DNA from 3 places in the Exiguobacterium acetylicum genome. Region 1 is predicted to be linked to each of the others. Evidence: riboswitches for the same ligand, from Rfam matches in the RefSeq annotation. Region 1 holds a riboswitch; each other region holds the start of a gene.
What was found. Region 1 has a riboswitch for S-adenosylmethionine ahead of K7G97_RS13885 (methionine ABC transporter ATP-binding protein). Riboswitches for the same ligand answer to the same signal wherever they lie in the genome.
Positions count from the first base shown of each region.

Region 1 (4,258 bases):
ACGATGACGATGAGCACGACGATCGTCACGATCATGATGAGGTTATCGTAGCGATAGTAACCGAAACGGATCGCGAGGTCACCAACACCACCGCCGCCGACGATCCCAGCCATCGCTGAGAAGCCGATTAAGCTGATCGTCGTTAATGTGATGCCCTGAATGATGCCAGGGAGTGCTTCCGGTAAGAGGACACTGACGATGATCCGTAATGGTTTCGCCCCACATGCTTCTGTTGCTTCGATCAGACCAGGCGGAATCTCGCGGAGTGATGTTTCGACAAGGCGCGCGAGAAACGGAATCGCTGCGACACTAAGGCTGACGGATGCTGCCGTCGGACCGATCGTATTATCGAGTAAGAACTTCGTCAATGGAATAAGGGCGACGAGCAAGATGATGAACGGTAAGGACCGGACGATGTTGACGACGAAGTCAAGAACACGGCGGACGGCAAGGTTTTGAAAAAATAATCCGCGGTCGGTGACGAACAAGAGAATCCCGAGCGGAATCCCGACGACCAATGCGAAAGTAAGTGAAATTCCGACCATCCAAGCCGTCTCGCCGAGTGCCTTCAAGAGCTCGGGTAACATCGTTTGAATACGATCAAGCCACATCCTGAATCACCTCGAGTGCGTGAAGTTCCGTCGCGAGCCAGTCGAGGGCAGGAGCGATTTGATCGGATGATCCCGTCAAGCTGACAATCAGGACACCGAAGGCGACGTCTTGAATGTAGTCGACCTTACCGTGCAAGATGCTAACTGAGATATCGTAACGGCGGATCGCTTCTGATAACGTACTCTCACCGGTCTTCTCGCCCGTGAACTGCAAGCGGATGATCTTACCCGGAGTTGCCTGCAAGATGCGTTCCGGCAATTCGATTTGTAGTGCCGTATCGACGTAATGTTGCGTCACCGGATGCTTGGCTTGACTGAACAAGTCATAGGTTGAGGCGACTTCAACGACTTCACCTTGCGACATGACGGCGACACGATGGCAAATCTGTTTGACGACATCAATCTCATGCGTGATGAGGACGATCGTCAAGCCGAGTCGTTCATTCAAATCCTTCAGCAGTTCAAGAATCTGTAGTGTCGTAACGGGGTCAAGAGCGGATGTCGCTTCATCACATAACAAGACGGTCGGATTGTTTGCGAGTGCCCGGGCAATCCCGACGCGCTGTTTCTGCCCACCGCTTAATTGACTCGGGAAGTTCGTCTCAAATCCTTCAAGTCCGACGAGCGAGACGAGTTCGCGAATTCGCTCCGGGAAATCTGCACGTTTGACGCCAGCGGCCTTGAGTGCAAAAGCGATGTTATCCGCGACGTTGCGCGACTGAATCAATTGGAAATGTTGAAAGATCATTCCTGTCCGCAAGCGAAGTTGACGCAAATCTGCTTTTGACATCCCGCCGAGCGAGACACCGTCGACCTTGACGGTTCCTTGTGTCGGATGCTCGAGCCCGTTGATCAGGCGAAGCAACGTACTTTTACCGGCACCGGACTCACCGATGATTCCGAAGATTTCTCCTTTTTGGATCGTCAAATCGACATCCCGTAATGCAAAAATCGGGGTCCGGTCTCGGACGAACCGTTTTGTAATGTGTTTGAATTCAATCATCCGCTCATCTCCTCATACAAAAAAGTCGCTTTTTCCTAGTAGCAGAGCAACCAGAAAAAAGCGACGAAAGTGTAAGATTTCGTAACTTATCTCTCAGAATGAAAATCATTCTGTAGGATGTGGCACCGTTCCTTACAGGTGGTTGCCGGACGTCGTTGGGCCTAATCCCTCGGTCGCTCTCGATAAGTAGTTATGCTGTTGGGATTTACTTTAACGGAAATGATTCCCATCTGTCAAATGTTTTTTCAGAATTATTCCGCAACAGGTGTCCGGAACAGGTTGAGCGTTCCGATTCGATCGACGGCTTCTTCTAGACGTTCGACGTCAGCAATCAAACTAATGCGGACGTAGCCTTCACCGTATTCGCCGAAGAATGATCCCGGGGTCACGGCGACGTGTGCTTCGTCAAGTAGATGATCGGTGAAGCTTTGGGACGTGTAACCTTCCGGAACAGGAAGCCAGACGAAGAAGGAACCGCCTGGGCGTGGACCACTCCAACCAATCGCATCGAGTTTTGCGAACAACGCATCGCGTCGTGTTTCATACAAGCTACTTAACTCGCGGACGCACGTCTGATCACTCGTCAGAGCGACGGTCGCCGCATGCTGAATCGGTGTGAAGGCACTGACGTAGAGATGTTCTTGGTATGTTTCGATGCTTGAGATGACGGACGGATTACCAATCGCAAAGGCGATCCGGAAGCCGGACATGTTAAAGCGTTTTGAGAGTGAGAATAGCTCGATCCCGACGTCTTTTGCCCCTTCCGTCTGCAGGAAGCTCCGTGTCGGACCATCGAAACTGATGCCGCCGTATGCTAAGTCATGGACGACACAGATATCATGGGCATCGGCGAAAGCGACTGTCTGTTCGAAGGCTTCTGCCGTCGCGGTCGCCCCCGTCGGATTACTCGGGTAGTTGAGGAACAACATCCGGGCACGCTCGACGTCCGTCGTATCAAGTAAGTCGTAATCCGGTAAGAAGTTATTTTTCTCAAGCAACGGAAGCGTAATCGGGTAAGCACCAGCAAGTGCTGCGCCAGACAGGTAATCCGGGTATCCTGGATCCGGAACGATGACACCTTCTCCAGGGTTGACGATCGTCTGCGGTAAGGCGACGATGCCGGCTTTACTGCCGAGGAGAATTGCGACTTCCGTTGCCGGATCGATCGTGACACCGAATTCAGTCGCATAAAAGCGCGCGACGGCTTGTTTTAGAAAATCATGTCCACGAAACGGTGGATATTGAAGGTTCGTTGGCTCGTCGATGGCTTGTTTTAAGGCATCGAGAATATGTACAGGCGTCGTCTGGTCGGGTGTTCCTTGACCAAGTGTGATGACATCATGTCCGGCTGCTTTTACAGCACCAATTCGGTTCGCGAGTTCAGCGAAGACGGGAGCAGGAAGCCGATCAATGGCGATGGATGGAGCGAAATGTTTCATGGATGAATGCCTCCTTCGTGGTATTGTCGTCAAGGATAACGAATATTCAGTCAAAAGAAAAGAACTTTTTCGAAATTCAAAAAAATTGTCGGATAAACAGGTACAGATAAGTGGAGCGGGAATAAAGAGTAGGGAGAGGAGTGGGAAGATGAAGCGAGCTAACTGGAAAGAGTCAGTCGTCTATCAAGTCTACTGGCGTAGCTTTAAAGATTCGAACGGGGATGGGATCGGTGATTTACGAGGTGTCATCGACAAGCTTGATTACATCGCTTCACTTGGTGTCGATGTCGTGTGGTTGAATCCGTGTTATCGTTCCCCAGACGTCGATAACGGCTATGATATTGCCGATTATTACGAGATCATGGAAAAAGCGGGAACAATGGGAGATCTACAGGAGTTGATCACGGCCGCTCATGCCCGTGGATTAAAGGTCATTCTCGATTTAGTCGTGAACCATACGAGTGACCAGCATGACTGGTTCCGTCAGTCATGTGAGCGGATCAACGATAAGGATGACTGGTATATCTGGCAGGATGGCACGAAAGAGACGCCTCCGAACAACTGGCGCTCGTACTTTGCGCCAAGCCCATGGACGTGGAGTGAAGAACGCGGGCAGTATTATTTTCATTCCTTCGCCAAAGAACAGCCTGACTTAAATTGGGAGCACCCAGCTGTGAGACAAGCGATCTACGATATGATGAACTGGTGGATCGCTCAAGGGATCGATGGCTTCCGAATGGATGTCATCAACTTGATCAAAAAACGGTCGTTTGAGGATGTCGCCAATCCGTTTGATCTCTCGTACCTTGGAAATCAGCCCGGCGTGCATGATTTTTTGCAGGAGATGCATGCGAATGTTCTCGCTGGTAAAGACTTGTTTACAGTCGGTGAGATTCCGTTCGTCGGTCCAGAAGATGGACTGTTATATGTCAGTGAGGACCGAAAAGAACTCCGGACGCTGTTTCACTTCGAGATTGCGGATGACATGGAAGCGATGGATCTCTTACGATTCAAGGAGATTCAAAAACGCTGGTACGACGTCTTATATCCATTAGGTGTCAATTCACAGTTCCTCAACAACCATGATCATACACGACAAGTGACGCGCTTCGGCAGTGAACGCTACCGCGTCGAGAGTGCGAAACTACTCGGTTTGATGTTGCATACGTTACCTGGTATTCCATACGTGTATCAAGGAGAAGAGA
Region 1 is NZ_CP082333.1:2,674,606-2,678,863, reverse strand. Features, by position in the region: gene K7G97_RS13890 (methionine ABC transporter permease) at 1-611, opposite strand, end outside; gene K7G97_RS13885 (methionine ABC transporter ATP-binding protein) at 601-1,614, opposite strand; SAM riboswitch class I at 1,698-1,803, opposite strand; gene K7G97_RS13880 (aminotransferase class I/II-fold pyridoxal phosphate-dependent enzyme) at 1,866-3,053, opposite strand; gene K7G97_RS13875 (glycoside hydrolase family 13 protein) at 3,202-4,258, shown strand, end outside.

Region 2 (4,258 bases), 970 kb from region 1:
TATGTGTTGTGACTTGATCTCAATCGAATAGATGAACCATTCGTCTTCCGAAGTAAAGCGAGAGGACAATGATGAGAAGACCACAGTACAACATGATTGTCGTGATCGAAACGTGAAACGACAGTAGAAACGAGAGGAGCGCGTAAGATAATGGAATGAGACCGTTTGACGCGGCATTGACGACACTCATGACACGTCCCATCGTCTGTTCCGCACACTGAGACTGGATGAACGTAATGAAGCGAATATTGATGATCGAAGAAAGGACACCAAGTGATAACAGGATGATCAGGTACAACGAAATCTGTTGGACTTGACTAAGCAAGAAGAGAAGCAGACCTAAGGCGCCAATTAATCGGACCGATGAGGTAAGCCCATTTGCTTTCGTCTGTGTAAAACCACTCCAGAGCGCCCCTCCGAGCATTCCCATTTGATAAGCACCTTGCATATAACTTAAATCCATCGCATCTCCTTGAAGCACATCATGAACGAGTAAGGGAATTCCGAGTAAGAGTGGCCCAAAGAAAAAGAAATTGACACAGATGACAAGAAAAAGTGTCTGCTTGAGTTGCTGAAAGTGAAAGACGTAATGTAGCCCTTCTTTTAGTTCAAAGAGAGCTGAATGCTGACGTGCTCGCTTGACCTTAGATTCACGAATACCATACGTGAAGAGAAGCGTCAGACAGAGTGTTCCGAAAATCATGAGAAAGACGTACGAGTAAGAAGAATGGCTGAGGATGACTCCACCAAGAATCGGACCTGAAAAGAGAGCGATTTGATTAGATGTCTGAATCAATGAATTGGCTTTAGTGAGCTGTTCTTTCGAAACGAGTGTAGGCAGTAAGGAAGCATTCGCTGGCGAAAAGAATGCATCCACACTACCGAATAAAAAGGCGAATACTAAAATCGTCAGCAATGTAAGCTGATCGGCATGAAGTAACACGAGGAGGCAAATTATAAAACTGATCCGTAGACCGCTTGAGATACGCATGATCGTTGAACGTTTATAGCGATCGGATAAGACGCCACCGAACAACATGAGAAAAATACGGGGTAACAAGGTGGCCATGAGGACGAATCCGAGATATGACGCCTGGTTTAGCGTATGGATGACATACCATTGTTCAACAAACAGATAGGTTGATAGGGAGAGGGCGGAGCACATACCGGACCCCCATAAAAATAAAAAAGATCGATTTTTAAACAGTGATTGTTGCGTATCCATTTCAACAGGTAGCATAAGACACCTCCGATTTAGACCTCGTCGTTCTCAAACAGTGGTTCATCAATTGCGAAGGCAGTCGTCATGATATAGAAGTGTTTTTTATCTTTTTTGTCTAGTGAAGGAGACCGTGTGAACTCGTCCAATAGAGCACGATATTTTGTAGCAAAGCGTTGAAAGTCGGCTTCAGACATCGTCAGTTCCTTTTGAAGTGATAAACTCATCCAGTCCTCGACGTTCGGAGATGAAGGAGAAAAAGTAGCTGTCGGAGCCGTAAGAACGCGTGTCTTTGCCCGGTCCAATACTTCGAGATACGACTGCCGGGTCGCTTCATTCGTCTCGACGAAGTTCAGTAGATGATCGGCAGGAATGTATCCTCGAGCAATCGCTTGATAGTATTTCAATAGATTGCCGCCCTGTTCTTCCGTCCGGACGAGACGAATCAAGTCATGCTTTTCAAGTTCCCGTACGTGATAGAGGACCTTCGCGCGAGATAACGTCAGCAAGTGGGCTAACTGATGTACCGTGTGTGGTTTTTCGACGAGAAACATAAGGATTTTTGTTCGTAACGGATCACTGATCACTTTTAACTGTTCATAGCTCTCTAATATGTGAATCGCTTTTTGTTCCATATAATCATCTCCTTTTTAACCGGTTAATTTTTATTAACCGTAAAACAAAAGACTTCGTTTGTAAACGATTACAAATTTATGTAAGGGTGTTGGCAAAGAAGACATCATTTGTTTACATAAAAAAACTGATTCCATGACATCTCGATCATCCTCCACTTTTTACTGAAAGTAGGGGAAGAACGAGATGTTTGAAATCAGTTTCAGCTACTGTATGTGGTTCGAGGTGATTAGACCGTCGTCGTATCTTTCCATTCCTGCTCGATGAAAGCATCGCGACCAGAAGCAGCACGATCTTTTTTATAGTGCTCTGGATTTTTCTTATGGAAGTCTTGATGGTACTCTTCCGCCGGATAAAATTCAGAAGCGGCATCGATCCGCGTCACGATCGGTTGTTTGAAACGATTGCTTGCAGCAAGGGCGTCACGGGAAGCGATCGCTGCTTCGTGCTGTGCATCCGTATGATAGAAGATCGCTGGTGCGTACTGCGTGCCGCGATCTTGGAATTGACCTTCTGCATCCGTCGGATCCGTTTGTGGCCAGTAGAGTTCGAGCAGACGCTCGTACGGGAACAGGCTCGGATCAAACGTGATTTGGACGACTTCGAGATGTCCCGTCGTTCCTGTTTTGACTTGCTCGTACGTTGGGTTATCGACGTGACCGCCCATGTAACCCGACACGATTCCCTCGATTCCTGGTAATTCTTCAAACGGTGTCACCATGCACCAAAAACATCCACCTGCAAATGTTGCTTTTTCCATCTGTCTCTTCCTCTCCGTGGGAAATCCCCATTGTATGTCTGACAGCGAGAAAACGAAAACGACTCCTTCGCTTGGTTGCAAAAGGAGTCGCCGCTTTTTATCAACCAAAGCTTTCGCTTTGCTGGTCGTAGCACCTTGCTATGCGCAGGTTGCTGGGACGTCATCGATCCAGATCTCTCGGTCCACTCTTGATAAGGGTATATGAAGTTGATGTCATTCGTTATCATTGTTGTGATGATACCATTCACACAGAAATAAAGTCAATCCTTAGGTTTCAAGGCACGTAAAACCGTCGCTCCGAGTGTCTTCGCACCAATCAACAACGCCTGTTCGTTGATTTCGTACTGCGGATGATGCTGTGGATAGTTGACGCGACCGTCCGTATATCCGGAACCGGTAAAGAAGTAACTTCCAGGGACGTGTGTTAGATAATGCGCGAAGTCATCCGCAGCCATCATTGGTGTAAGTGCCCGGACGGATGCTTCCGGTAAGAAAGAAGCGGCTTCCTGAACGAGTTTTGTCTCGTCCGGATGATTCCAAAGCGCCGGGTAACCTGTCGTGAAGTCAATCGAATAAGTAGCACCGATGCCGGCACATGTCGTTTTGGCGACAAGATCGACTTCTTGCCGGAGCTGATGCCGAAGGGTCTCATTGAACGTCCGGATCTCCCCGACGATGCGTGCTTCACCCGTGACGATGTTCGGCGCCGTTCCTGCGTGGAAGGATCCGATTGCAAGAACAGCGGGCTCGAACGGATCGACCCGTCGACTGACAAGGTGTTGTAGGTTGCAGACGAGCTGCGCCCCAGCGACGAGCGCATCTTTTGTTTTGTGCGGTGCTTGCGCATGCCCACCTTGACCATGGACGATGATTTCAAATTCGTCGATCGCACATAATGTATGTCCTTCCCGAAACCCAATCGTACCGACCGGTAAATCATTTTCGAGATGTGTCGCGAAAATCGCATCGACACCTTCGAGAACGCCGGCTTCGATCATTTGGATCGCGCCACCGGGAAAGACCTCTTCACCATGCTGATGGATGATTCGAATCGTTCCATGTAATTGATCGCGTAGCGGATAGAGTGTAGCAGCAAGGGCCATCACCATCGCCGTATGTCCATCGTGTCCACAGGCATGCATGACACCGGGATGAATCGACCGGAAGGCAAGCGTCGTCTCTTCTTGAAGTGGTAAAGCATCGAAATCTGCACGGACCGCAATCGTCGGACCAGGCTGTTTGCCTTCGATCGTCGCGACGACACCACGACCTCCGACGGCTGTTTGATAAGGGATGCCCTGCTCCGCATAAAAGTTTGCAATCCGTTCTGGTGTACGGACTTCCTGAAAAGAAAGTTCCGGGTGTCGATGAAAATCACGCCGTAACGCAATCATCTTTGGTTCGAATTGTTCGAGTGCTTCAAAAAGTTGTGTTTGCATCTTCAAGCTCCTTTGACGTGTGTTTTTTCGTGAAAATGGGTACAGATACAGGTAATCACGAAAGGGGATAATGAAACATGGGAGAAATCGTCGTCAACGCTGTACTTACCATCAAAGCAGGACTCGCGGATCAAGTCTTTCCGATTTTAGAAACGGTCTATCATGCCGCACAAAAAGAGGAAGGATGCTTGCGCTATTCCTTGCATC
Region 2 is NZ_CP082333.1:437,525-441,782, forward strand. Features, by position in the region: gene K7G97_RS02350 (MFS transporter) at 20-1,240, opposite strand; gene K7G97_RS02355 (winged helix-turn-helix domain-containing protein) at 1,255-1,854, opposite strand; gene msrA (peptide-methionine (S)-S-oxide reductase MsrA) at 2,082-2,612, opposite strand; SAM riboswitch class I at 2,707-2,810, opposite strand; gene K7G97_RS02365 (M20 metallopeptidase family protein) at 2,873-4,051, opposite strand; gene K7G97_RS02370 (putative quinol monooxygenase) at 4,129-4,258, shown strand, end outside.
Region 2: linked by a shared signal. The riboswitch ahead of msrA (peptide-methionine (S)-S-oxide reductase MsrA) and the one ahead of K7G97_RS13885 (methionine ABC transporter ATP-binding protein) in region 1 are both predicted to bind S-adenosylmethionine.

Region 3 (4,258 bases), 200 kb from region 1:
TCGGATCTTCCCAGCGATCGACATTCGGAAGTCCGGTACACGGAAGGAAGAACTCTTGCTTCCAAAAGAGCAACTCGATGCGCTTTGGACGATTCGCCGGACGATGAATGAGTCGAACGAGTTCGTCGATACGTTCCTACGGAAGATTCGCGATACGAAAAATAATGAAGAATTTTTCGTTGAACTCGAGAAAGAAAAGAAGAAGACGGTCCGACGCGCACCGGCTAAACCGCGTACCGTCAAGAAGGAAACGACGACGGAAAAATAACTATTGCGACGCGTAAAAAAATCGTTTAGTATAGGAAGGTAACTTACTCTGGCTCAGCAAATGAACCAGGGCGGAAGGAGAGAAATCAACCATGAAACAAGGAATTCACCCTAACTACAACAAAGTAGTATTTATGGATTCAACGACTGAGTACAAATTCTTAAGCGGTTCTACTCGTTCTTCGAACGAAACGATCACTTGGGAAGATGGTAACGAGTACCCACTCATCCGTGTGGATGTGTCTTCAGACTCGCACCCATTCTACACAGGTCGTCAAAAGTTCAACGCGGCAGATGGTCGTGTCGATCGCTTCAACAAAAAATACGGCCGCAAGTAATCACTTGTCGGTTCTTAAAAAAACAGCCTGCCTCCATTATGGAAGCAGGCTGTTTTTGTATAGACTGAATTGTGAACGATACGCGAGATACGTCTTCAAGACGAAGGAGAAGGCGATTCCACCGGCAATCCCGATTAAATACGGCATGACTTCCGGATGTGCCAAGATATAGTCCACGACTTTGTGGAACGAGAGATGACGACCGACAAAGTAGCCAGCGCCTAAGAACACGCTGATCCAAATCAACGCACCTGTATACGCATAACTCGCAAACACGCGAAACGGCATTTTCGAGACACCTGCAAAAAAGGCAGAGAGTTGGCGGAGACCAGGTATGTAGTAACCGATGATTAGGACCGATTTTCCGTAACGACGAAATCCGGCTTCAGCGGAAAGAATATGTTTTTCTGAGATACGCATTTTCGGTCCGACGCGGTGTAATAGTGGCATACCGAGTTTTAATCCGAGTAAATAGCTGATCGTCATCCCGATACAACTGCCGGCGTAAGCGGCGAGAATCGTACCGACGAGTGGTAGATTGCCTTGATGCATCCAAAAACCGGACAGGACGAGCAGGGTCTCATCAGGAACCGGCAATCCCACGATACCACCTGCGAGAAGGACGGAGAGACCAAGGGCACCATATTGGTGCAGGATGTCATGTAAGAGATGATGAATCGGGGACACCTTCTTTCGTGAGAGTCTTCTTCTTCAGTGTACAGGAAATAGGGGACGGTTGGAATGAAAGGACAAAAATTCTAGGTAAAGAAAAAATGAATTTTGATTTCCGGAAGTCAACCCTTTTTCTCGATACCGTTTCGGGCTATACTCGTTAAAGTGACTATTTTTAGAGGACGGTGTCGGACGATGATGCATGTAATAAATCAGTACGGCTGGATCGAAGTAATTTGTGGCAGTATGTTTTCCGGGAAATCGGAAGAGTTGATTCGTCGTGTCAGACGGGCGCAGTACGGCAAACTGCCCGTTCAAGTATTCAAGCCGGCAATCGACGACCGGTACCATGAAGAGCATGTCGTCTCTCATATCGGCAACTCCGTCGTGGCGATTCCGATGGCGACGAGTCGCGATCTCTACGCAGCAGTAGCAGAAGAAACACAAATCGTCGGAATCGATGAAGTTCAATTCTTTGATGATGAGATCGTACAAGTCATCGAAGCACTCGCACAAGACGGAAAACGCGTCATTTGTGCAGGTCTTGATCAAGATTTCCGGGCAGAGCCATTCGGCAAGATGCCGGAATTACTGGCGCGCGCAGAATTCGTGACGAAGCTGCAAGCCATCTGTCTTTCGTGTGGGGATCCGGCTTCCCGGACACAACGGTTGATTGATGGAAAACCAGCGAACTACGATGATCCGATCATCCTAGTAGGCGCTTCAGAATCGTATGAGCCACGATGCCGCCATTGCCATGAGGTGCCTGGAAAACCGAAGCCGCTCCAGTCGGTGCAGCACCAAGAAAATTAAAAAAAGACGAACCGATCGCGGTCGTCCTTTGATGTAGCAGCTATTCGCTTTTAAGTGAATAGCTGTTTTTTTTATTATCCCGTTTCCTGTGAGAACCGGCTTGAGCGTTCGATGAAGCGGATCGTCTCACGAACGATCAAATCCTGATCATAATCGAGTGTCGCGACGTGATACGAGTTGAGTAAACAGTAGCTGCGTTTATCATTCGTCCCGATATGTTGATGCAGATAATCTGAGCTCGATGGCGGAACGACGTGATCCGTCGCCGAGTAAAGAATCAAGGTCGGTAGAAGGATCGATCCAAGACGTCCTTTCGTCTCGTCCATCAGACGAACGAGTTCGAACGCACAACGGCTCGGAACGAGGTCATAGATGATTTCGAAAGCAGACCGCTTGATGTCCGGTGCCCCTTCCGGTAAATACTGTGGACCGTCGTCGAACGAGAGTGCTTCATAGGATGGAACGGAAAGGGCAGCATTAATCGTAATGATGCCGGCGAACGGAATGCCGTCAGCGGCGAGTGACAGTGCAAGCGTCGCCCCCATCGATTGACCGATGACGAAGACTTGATCGCATGTTTCTTGTAAACGTTCATAGCCGTCTTGCAGGCTTTGCTTCCAACATCGAGCAGTCGATTGTTCAAACTCGCGGACGTTCGTTCCATGTCCACGTAAGCGCGGGGCATAGACGGTAAAACCTTCAGCAGCGAATGCCTCACCGACGTCTCGGACACTTTGCGGTGTCGCATTAAAACCATGACAGATTAGAATGCCGATCGGTCCACCTTGAAAATAAAACGCTTCAGCACCAGTCAGTACAGGATAGTTCATCATTACTATTTTTCCTCCATTCATGAAAAAAACTCGTCGACGTCACTGCTTGGACGCCCACGAGTTTTTCACCGTATCATCCAAAGCCGCGCTTTGCTGGTCGGAGCACCTTACAGATTGCAGGTTGCCGTGAAGTCATAGAGCCAGGTCTCTCGTTCACTCTTGATAAATATCATATTGGAATTGTCGGAATAATCATTGAAACGATGGTAGCACGTTCGAAAATGACTTGTCAAATCGTTCTTGACGAATCATGATCCGTTCATTAAGCTAATTCATAACTTGTTCATCCATCGATATGCGCCAAATGGATTATTTTTGCAAAGTTGGTTGACTTTTAAAGTTCCGACCCGTAATGTAAAAATTAGTTTTACGACATAAGCAACAACGCAACAACGCACATACGAATTTCATACCGCAATACTTATCCAGAGAGGTGGAGGGACTGGCCCTACGAAACCTCGGCAACAGACTCATTATGAGCACTGTGCCAATTCCATCAGACAGATGTCTGAGAGATGAGTGGAGTGGATTCTGCCACTGTGCGGATCCAGGTCTCTTCTTGTTTCTCAAGAAGGGACCTTTTTTGTTGAATGAAGGGGGAAAACGGAATGATCGCATTTCATCAAGTCAAAAAAACGTACGTCACGAAAGATCAGGCGATCGCAGCGCTCGACGGTGTCGACCTGACGATCGAAAAAGGCGAAATCTTTGGTGTCATCGGCTTTAGCGGTGCCGGAAAAAGTTCACTGCTCCGCTGTGTCAATCTGTTAGAACGACCGACGTCAGGAACGGTGACGGTCGATGGGGAAGATTTAACGCAACTGTCTCCGAAAAAATTACGCCAAGCAAAACAACGGATCGGGATGATCTTTCAGCACTTCAATCTATTGAATGCGAACACGGTCTTTACGAATGTCGCGAAACCACTCGTTCTCGCAGGCGTCAAGAAAGACGAGATTCGCCGCCGGGTAACGGAGTTACTCGAATTCGTCGATCTCGCGGACAAGGCGGATCATTATCCGGATCAATTGTCGGGTGGGCAGAAACAGCGCGTTGGTATCGCCCGGGCACTCGCGACGCAACCTTCCGTCCTCTTATGTGACGAAGCGACGTCAGCCCTCGACCCCCAGACGACACATCATATTCTCCAGTTATTAAAACGGATCAATGCCGAGTACGGGATCACGATTCTCTTAATCACCCACGAGATGGGCGTCATTCGTGAAATTTGCGACCGGGTCGCCGTCATCGAAGCTGGAAAGTTGATCGAGTCAGGAATGGTCTTCGACGTCTTTTCAAACCCGCAGACTGAGACAGCGAAAAACTTCGTCCGCT
Region 3 is NZ_CP082333.1:2,878,863-2,883,120, reverse strand. Features, by position in the region: gene rho (transcription termination factor Rho) at 1-268, shown strand, start outside; gene K7G97_RS14805 (type B 50S ribosomal protein L31) at 360-605, shown strand; gene K7G97_RS14800 (DedA family protein) at 642-1,292, opposite strand; gene K7G97_RS14795 (thymidine kinase) at 1,476-2,090, shown strand; gene K7G97_RS14790 (alpha/beta hydrolase) at 2,165-2,923, opposite strand; SAM riboswitch class I at 2,991-3,092, opposite strand; SAM riboswitch class I at 3,342-3,445, shown strand; gene K7G97_RS14785 (methionine ABC transporter ATP-binding protein) at 3,532-4,258, shown strand, end outside.
Region 3: linked by a shared signal. The riboswitch ahead of K7G97_RS14790 (alpha/beta hydrolase) and the one ahead of K7G97_RS13885 (methionine ABC transporter ATP-binding protein) in region 1 are both predicted to bind S-adenosylmethionine.